Regions from separate parts of the Pseudarthrobacter sp. WHRI 8279 genome, predicted to be linked through region 2. Evidence: predicted binding sites of a transcription regulator. Region 2 holds the regulator's gene; the other holds the start of a gene.
The links. The regulator LexA, encoded in region 2, represses DNA repair genes until DNA is damaged. The targets are predictions, from matches to a motif close to TCGAACANNTGTTCGA.
Positions count from the first base shown of each region.

Region 1 (4,416 bases), 1.8 Mb from region 2:
GCTGCCTTCGGCTCGGCGGGCGGCACAGACTCGTCGGTATCAAGATGGGCGTTGGTTTCTTCCGGCACGGCTGGCTCCTTTCTGGTTTTCGTTTAATCGGTGGGTGGTGCCTTGCGGGCTTTTCAGGTCCGGTGCAGCGAGTCGTACTGGACCGCGTGCCGGACTGGTGCGTTGGGCGCCCCGTACCCGTCATAGCCGCCGCGGCGCTCCACCATTTCAAAGAACACACTGCCTACCGTGGCGGTGTAGAAGTGGAGGAATTCACCGTCGGCATCCCGGTCGTAGAGGAGGTTGAGCTCCTTGAGGGTGGCCAGGAACCCGGGTTCGAGGTCGAACCGGGCGTCCAGGTCCTCGTAGTAGTTCGCCGGGATCTGCAGGAACTCGAGTCCCCGGTCCCGGGCGGCCCGGGCGGTGGCCACAAGGTCCGCCACGGCGAACGCGATGTGCTCCTGGTACGTCTTCCGGGCTTCGTTCTGCGCCTGCTGCACCGGCGCCAGGTTCAGCACCAGCCGCACCGCGCCGTCGGAGGTCTGCATGACCTGGGAGCGCACCAGTCCGCTGGGGCTGGGCACTTCGGCGAAGGGCTGCGGTTCCAGGGCCAGGGCGCTGGTGTAGAAGAGGACAGCTTCGTCAAAGTGCTGCCAGGGCTGGGCGAGGTTGACGTGGTCAATGACGGCGCTGGCGCCGCTCGAGGGGTGCTCCAGGCCCTCCCCGAATTCACGTGTCCAGGCGGCGGTGCCGTCGGGGCTGCCCTGGCACAGGAAGATCTCGGTGGAGTCCGGCGCGGAGATGCCCTGGAAGACTTCCTCATCGGCCTGGACCTTGCGGGCCACCACGGGCGCCTTGAGCTGCTGGGCCCGGGCTGAGGCGATGACGGGCGAATCGACGTCGAAGCCCAGGGCGGCGATGGCGGGTTCGGCATGGACGGCTGCCTGCTCGTTGATGATCACGCGGGCCTGGCCCATGGTCCACAGCTGGACATCCTTGGTGCGGTGCCTGCCCTCGAACCCGAAGCCGAGCTGCCCCAGGAGCTTTTCCAGCTGCGCGGTGTCGTCCGCCTTGACCTCGGCGAAGTTGAAGCCTGCGGGTTCACTCACCTTGGGCAGCGTGGCCAGTTCCATGGGATAACGACGGCGGGACGCGGCACCGGAGCCGGCTGCACCACTTGCGGAGGTGCTTGCCAGCCATGTTGCGCTCTGTTCCTCCAGCCAGATCAGCGAACGCATGGCGTCCACCGCGGTGCGGTCCACATCCGACTGGCGGAAGACGTCGTTGAAGACTTCGAGGGACACGGGACCGGAGTAGCCGGCCCGGACCACGTGGCCCATGAATTTCCCGAGCTCGAACTGGCCCTCGCCCGGGAAGACGCGGTAGTGGCGGCTCCAGGAGAGGACGTCCATGGAGAGCTTGGGGGCGTCCGCCACCTGGACAAAGAAGATCTTTTCGGGGTTGAACGCCTCGATGGGCGCGGTGTCCCAGTCGCGGGAGAGGATGTGGAAGGAGTCCAGGCAGGTGCCGAAGTTGGGGTGGTCCACCATCTCCACCAGCTTGTACGCATGCTCGTAGTCGTTGACGTACTTGCCCCACGCCAGGGCCTCGTAGGCCACCTTGACGCCGTGGTTCCCGGCCAGCTCCGCAAGTTCGGAGAGCTGGGAGGCGCGGAGGCCGTCGTCGTCGATTGTTGCCGTGGCCACGTTGGAGCAGACCAGGATGGTGTCCATGCCCAGGCGGGACATCAGCTTGAACTTTGCCTCGGCCCGGCGGAGGTTGGCTGTGAGCAGGTCCGGCGTGACGCCGTCGAAGTCCCGGAACGGCTGGTAGAGGTCCAGCCCCAGGCCCAGGTCGGCAGCCATTTTCCGCACGTCCTCGGGGGTCAGCGGCGAGGTGACCAGGTCCTGCTCGAAAATCTCAATGCCGTCAAAGCCCGCAATGGCGCAGGCCTGCATCTTTTCCTTCAGCGTGCCGGAGAGGCACACCGTGGCGATTCCGGTGCGCATCAGGCGGCCACCTCCTCGGCGGCCACAAGCTCCAGGAAGTGGCTGCGCATGCGGTCCGGGTCCGCTTCGAGGCCGGTGAAGATGCGGAAGGCGTCGGCCGCCTGGCCCACCGCCATCCGGCCGCCGTCCAGCACCTGGCAGCCTTTGGCGCGGGCGGCGCGGACCAGTTCGGTGTCGATGGGGCGGTAGACAATGTCCGCCACCCAGTGGCGGGACTCCAAGAGGTCCAGGTCCAGCGGGACGCCGGGGTGCGCGGCCATGCCCACGGGAGTGCAGTGCACCAGCCCGTCAGCCAGCCGCATCAGCTGCGGCAGCTCCGCCGTCGTCCGTGCCGCCACGGTGCTGCCCGGGAAGAAACCGGCCAGTTCAGCCGCGCGGGCGGCGCCGCGGGCGGCGTCCATGTCCACGAGGTCCAGGTGGCGGACACCGGCGGTAAGGAGGGCGTAGGCGACGGCGGAACCCGCCCCGCCGGCGCCCAGCTGGACCACGCGGTCCAGCTTTGCGGCGGGGAGGCCGGAAGCCAGCGCGGCGGCAAAACCGGAGAAGTCGGTGTTGTGTCCTATGAACCGGCCGTCCTCGATCACCACCGTGTTCACGGCTCCAAGCCGCTGCGCGTCCGGTGACACTTCATTCAGGTGCTGCAGGACCAGTTGCTTGCAGGGGTGGGTGATGTTCAGGCCGTTGAAGCCGAGGGTGCGGGCACTCTTCAGGAGGTCACCCACGGATTCGCCGGGAAGGCCCAGTTCCAGGAGGTCGATGGGCCGGTAAAGGTAGCGCAGGCCCTGCACATCCCCTTCGCGTTCGTGCATGGGCGGGGTGAGTGACGGCATCACGCCATCGCCGACCAGTCCCACCAGGTAGGACTCAGTTCGATTACTCATCCGTGCAGCTCCTTTGGTACGGCACCGCCCACCGCGCTGGGCGGCAGTTCCGGTGCTGGAAATTACGATACAACATATGTTCTCGATTCGCACTCATGTTCGTAATGCGAACATGAGTGGAATGGTGGAAGAAATCAGCGCTGCGGCAGCCTCGCCGACAACTCGGCAGCGGCCTCCTTCAGCAACGGCACATGTGCAACCAGCTGCTCCACGCTGAGGCGAAAGACCGGCACGGCCGTTGCCAGCGAGGCAAACGCATGGCCCTGTGAGTTGAAGACCGGAACAGCGACAGCACGCATGCCCAGTTCGTTCTCCTCATCCATCACGGCGTAGCCGCTGCTCCGGACCTGCTCAATTTCAGCCCGGAAGGCGTCCCTGTCCGTGATGGAGAATTCCGTCAGCGGCGCAAGCTCCAACTCCTCCACCAGGCGCTGCCGCTCGCCGTCCTCTGCGAATGCCACCAACGCCTTGCCTACGGAGGTGGTGTGGAGCGCGCCAAGATGCCCCGGATCGCTGGTGACGCGGAACGTTTGGGGACCGTCCACTTTGTTCACGGTGAGGTAGTGGTCGCCGTCGCGGACACTGAGGATGGTGGCCTCGCCAGTCTGTTCCGTCACGCGCCGGAGGACCGGCAGGGCCGCGCCCGCGAAGCCGTGGTGGTTCGAGACCCGCTGGCCCAGCTGAAAGATCCGCAGGCCCAGGTGGTACCGGCGGCCGTCCGGCTCGTAGTCCACGAACCCGTCCCGCGTCAGGGAACCCAGCAGGCGGTACGTGGTACTGAAGGGCAGGTCCGCCCGCCGGGAGATTTCCGCGGCACTCGCACCGCGGGGCTCATCCCCCAGGAGGACCAGGAGGCCCAGGGCTTTGCCCACCATGTCAGTACGGTCTGCCCTGGCCTGCCTGGCGTCGGCCTTGATATCGCCAGCTGCGTCATCGTCAGCTGTGGTTCGGTTCACACTCATACCTCGATGTTGCCACAATGTGAGAGCTATTTCTAGATGGTGATTATTTTCTTGACAGGTGACTGCCCTCACAGCCATCATTGCTGTATCGCACAAGTAGCTCTCACCATGTGGCTACTCGCCGGGTCTTCTTTCGGACTCAGCCGCATCGCGCCCCGCCCGCACCAAGGCAGCGGCGGCTGCGACCCCCAGATCCATCCCGCGACAATGTCGTCACACAAAGGAACTCCATGAGCCAGACACTTCCGTCCGCCGGAACGGACACTGACACCCAGGGCCGCACCCCCAAGAAAGCAGCCGTCGCCAGCTTCCTGGGCAGCGCAGTCGAATACTACGACTTCTTCATCTTCGGCTCCGCCGCTGCGCTGATCTTCCCCACGGTCTTCTTCCCCGACGCCGATGCCAACGCCGCCATCATGTCTTTCGCAACCTTCGGCTTCGCCTACGTGGCCCGTCCCGTGGGCGCCGTCATCCTGGGGCACTTCGGTGACAGGGTGGGCCGCCGGAAGGTCCTGATGTTCACCCTCCTGCTGATGGGCGCCTCCACCTTCCTGATCGGCTGCCTCCCGGACTTCA
Region 1 is NZ_CP168162.1:3,238,723-3,243,138, forward strand. Features, by position in the region: gene pcaH (protocatechuate 3,4-dioxygenase subunit beta) at 1-68, opposite strand, end outside; gene ABRP28_RS14945 (TIM barrel protein) at 123-1,997, opposite strand; gene ABRP28_RS14950 (shikimate dehydrogenase) at 1,997-2,878, opposite strand; gene ABRP28_RS14955 (IclR family transcriptional regulator) at 3,013-3,840, opposite strand; gene ABRP28_RS14960 (MFS transporter) at 4,071-4,416, shown strand, end outside.
Region 1: the regulator LexA is predicted to act here: its motif matches at 2,947-2,962, upstream of ABRP28_RS14950 (shikimate dehydrogenase).

Region 2 (4,416 bases):
TTCAGTGAACTTGCCCGGCAGGACGCTGCGGAGGCGGACGTCGTGGTCACGAACCACGCGATGCTCGCCGTCAGCGCCTTTGAGGGGCTGGCGGTCCTGCCCGAGTACGACGTCGTGGTGGTGGACGAGGCGCACGAACTCCAGGACCGGGTCACGGGGGCGGTCTCCGGACAGCTGTCCGTGGCCATGGTCCATGCGGCTGCCGCCGGAGCCCGCAAGCACACCGCCATCACCGTTGACGCGCTCAACGCCGCGGCCGCCAACCTGGAACTTGCCCTCGCCGCAGTGCCGAACGGACTGCTGCCCAACGGGCTGAATGAAGAACAGCTGGACTGCGTGGACCAGCTGCGTGATGCCTGCCGCGCCGCCCTCTCGGATTCGAAGGGGGACGGCAATGCCACGCCCGACGGCGGGAGGCAGCTTGCGCGGTCCCGCCTGATGCTCATCCTGGAACTTTGCGAACGGCTCCTCGCTGCCCGGGAGAACCGCGAAGTGGTGTGGTTTTCCCGCGCCAGCGCCTTTGATCCCGCGCAGGAATTTTCCCAGCCGGATGAGACGGCGCCGGCTTTGATCAACATTGCGCCGCTGTCCGTGGCCGGGCGGCTGCGGGAAGGCCTGTTCTCCGGGCACACCGTTGTACTTACTTCTGCCACGCTGGCCATTGGTTCAGCGTTTGAGCCTGCCGCCGGCGGGCTGGGACTCGTGGGCGAGGGTGCCCCCCGCTGGAAAGGCGTGGACGTGGGGTCGCCCTTTGACTACCCCAAGCAGGGCATCCTCTACGTTGCCGGGCACCTGCCGAAGCCCGGAAGGGGCGCATCCCCGGAAGCACTTGACGAACTCGAGGCGCTCATCCGCGCTTCCGGCGGCGGCGCACTGTGCCTGTTTTCCTCCCGGCGCGCCGCAGAGGAAGCCGCCGAAGCCCTCCGCCCCAAGCTGGACATGACGGTCCTCTGCCAGGGCGATTCCACCATGACCGCCCTGGTGAAGCAGTTCGCCGACGAGCCCGATACCTGCCTGTTCGGAACCATGTCCCTGTGGCAGGGCGTGGATGTCCCTGGCGGGTCCTGCCGCCTTGTGGTGATAGACCGGATTCCCTTTCCGCGGCCGGACGATCCCCTCATGACGGCGCGCTCCCGGGCCGTGGCACAGGCTGGCGGCAACGGCTTCATGTCGGTTTCGGCCACCCATGCCGCCATCCGGCTCGCCCAGGGCGCAGGCCGGTTGATCCGCTCCACAGGGGACAAGGGAGTGGTGGCTGTGCTTGACTCACGGCTTGCCACCGAGCGCTACGCAGGGTTCCTCCGGGAAGCGCTGCCGCCGTTCTGGTCCACAACGGACCGGAAGACGGCAATCGCGGCCCTGGAGAGGCTGGCCGGCGAGAACGCCTGACGCCTGGGCGGGGCAGTGTTTGGCCGAGCTGAGTGTTTGGCCCGGCAGGGCCCAACACTGCCGGAGCCTGCTGTGCCCCCGGGGCGGGGGGAACCTGGCTACAGGGAGCGGAGCACTGAAACGACCTTGCCCATGATGGTGGCGTGGTCTCCGAGGATTGGCTCGTACTGGGTGTTCTGGGGGAGCAGCCAGGTGTGGCCGTCACGCTGCCGGAATGTCTTGACGGTGGCCTCATCGTCGAGGAGGGCAGCGACGATCTCGCCGTTGGCTGCATCCGCCTGGCGGCGCACCACAACCCAGTCGCCATCACAGATGGCCGCGTCCACCATGGAATCCCCGGCCACCCGGAGCATAAACAGTTCGCCCTGGCCCACCAGCTGCCGGGGGAGCGGCATAACGTCCTCCACCTGCTGGTCGGCCAGGATGGGACCACCGGCTGCGATGCGGCCAACAAGTGGAACCATCGCAGTGTCAAGGGCAGTGGGCAGCTCCGTGACAGTGGCGCCACCGCTGGGGGGCACTGCTGATGGCTGGCTGGCGGGTTTGGCCGCACCGCCGTCCAAAGTCAGGGGCATCAGGACCTCCATGGCGCGCGGACGCTTCGGGTCACGGCGCAGATAGCCCAGTTTTTCCAGCTGGGACAGCTGGTGGGTGACGCTGGAAAGGCTGGCCAGGCCCACGGTATCTCCGATTTCCCGCATGGACGGGGGGTAGCCGTTCACATTGACGGAACGCTGGATCGTTTCCAGGATCTTTTTCTGCCGTGGCGTCAGGCCCTTGGCGGTCCTCTTCGGTTGCGCGGTTGCCCTGCCCCCGGCGGCTGCTGCTGCCATATTCGCCAATGCCTTTCGGTGTCCGCCGGGCCTATCCACGGCAAGGCCCTGGACGATCCCGCCCCATAATGTCAGACCCTGCTGATCGACTGTCCGGGTGGTTGTTCTTTCGTTCAAAACTAGGCCAGCCACACTGCTTTTTCAAACATTTGTTCTAGCGAGTCTCGACAATGTTCGTTGATAGGTGCTAAAACAGAAGAAGCAAAGTTCGAACATATGTTCTACTGCGAACGCCGGCCATTCGAAAGTGGCACCGGAAAGCCCTAGGGGGCGTCGGAGCAGAACATCCGGGCAGCACAGTATGGTCCAGGAGGGCTCAGTTCATGTCAGCTACATCTGTTTCGCGGGGTTCACGTCCACAGCTGCTCTCTGTGCAGCACCTTCTGTCCCGGCCTGAAGAGCGGCAGCCGGAACGGCCGGCCCCCCTTCCGCCCCTGCGGCTGACCCGGCGCGGCCGCATCGTGCTGATCGGTATTCCCCTGGTTCTTCTGGCCGCCCTGCTGCTCTCGCTGGCAGGCTTCTTCAACTCCCCGGCAAAAGCCTCCGACTCAGACGCGGAGCTCCAGACGACCTCCGCGGTCACCGTGACGGTCCAGCCCGGCCAGTCGCTGTGGGGGATCGCAGCCGCCGTGGCGCCTGATCGCGACGCACGCGATGTTGTGGCCGACATCGTGCAGCTCAACAACCTCTCCGCAGGCGCAGTCTTCCCCGGCCAGCAGTTGTTCGTTCCCGCCGGCTGAGCTGCCATAGCCGGCAGCAGGGTCCGGACCAGCGGGGGCTGCTCCATGGAATGGGCCGGGGGCGCATGCCGAGGGCGAACAGGAACCCGTCACATTTTCCGCCCTCCGGCACGGGCACTAAACTGTTCAGGTGAATGACCAGCTAGAACGCCTGAACCGGCTTCCCCTCCGCAGCAACCTCCGCGGGCTTACCCCTTACGGTGCGCCCCAGCTGGACGTCCCCATCCTCCTGAACGTCAACGAAAACACCCATGGTGTTCCGGCGGACGTAAGGGCGGCCATCAGTGCGGCAGTCACCGAAGCCGCCGCGGGCCTGAACCGCTACCCGGACCGGGAGTTCACGGAACTGCGCAAAGCGCTGGCGGAATATCTGGGCCACGGCCTCGATGAGACCAACCTCTGGGCTGCGAACGGCTCAAACGAGGTACTCCAGCAGATCCTCCAGGCATTCGGCGGTCCCGGACGCACAGCGCTCGGCTTTCCCCCCACGTACTCGATGTATCCGCTGCTGGCCAGCGGAACGGACACCGAATACATCGTCGGAGAGCGCGCCGAAGGCTACGGCCTCAGCGCTGAATCGGCAGCGCGGCAGGTCAAGGAACTGCAGCCCAACATCGTCTTCCTCTGTTCGCCCAACAACCCCACGGGGACCGGGCTGGGGCTGGATGTCGTGGAGGCCGTGTACGAGGCAGGCGAAGCAAGCCAGACCATCGTCATTGTCGATGAGGCATACCACGAGTTCGCACACGACGGGACGCCCAGCGCACTGACGTTGCTGCCCGGCCGGGAGCGGCTGATCGTGTCCAGGACCATGAGCAAGGCATTCGCGCTGGCCGGAGCCCGACTGGGCTACATGGCTGCCGCACCCGAAGTTGCCGATGCCCTCCGCCTGGTCCGGCTGCCGTACCACCTCTCAGCCATCACGCAGGCCACTGCCCTGGCTGCCCTCCAGCACCGCGAGGCACTGATGGCGGATGTGGAAGACATCAAGAAGCAGCGGGACCGCATCGTGTCGGAGCTGACGCGGATGGGCCTCAAGCCCGCAGCGTCGGACTCCAATTACGTCTTTTTCGGCGGACTGGAGAACCCGCACCAGGTCTGGCAGGAGCTGCTGGACGCCGGAGTGCTGATCCGGGACGTGGGGATTCCCGGCCACCTCCGGGTCACGGCCGGAACTGAGACCGAAACCACAGCCTTCCTCACATCCCTGGAAAGCATCCTTGCAAGCCAGGCCACGCTTCCCGCCTAGACTGGAAGCAGCGGCGCTGGACGCCCTGAACCACCCCATCTGCCCAAAAGGACCCAAAGCATGAGTACCACCGGATCGAACGTGGCTGCGGCCCGCACTGCGCGCATGGAACGTGCCACCAGTGAGTCGTCCGTGCTCGTGGAAATCAACCTGGACGGCACCGGCACCTCGGACATCGACACGTCGGTACCTTTCTACGACCACA
Region 2 is NZ_CP168162.1:664,779-669,194, forward strand. Features, by position in the region: gene ABRP28_RS02980 (ATP-dependent DNA helicase) at 1-1,389, shown strand, start outside; gene lexA (transcriptional repressor LexA) at 1,488-2,222, opposite strand; gene ABRP28_RS02990 (LysM peptidoglycan-binding domain-containing protein) at 2,546-2,962, shown strand; gene ABRP28_RS02995 (histidinol-phosphate transaminase) at 3,093-4,211, shown strand; gene hisB (imidazoleglycerol-phosphate dehydratase HisB) at 4,272-4,416, shown strand, end outside.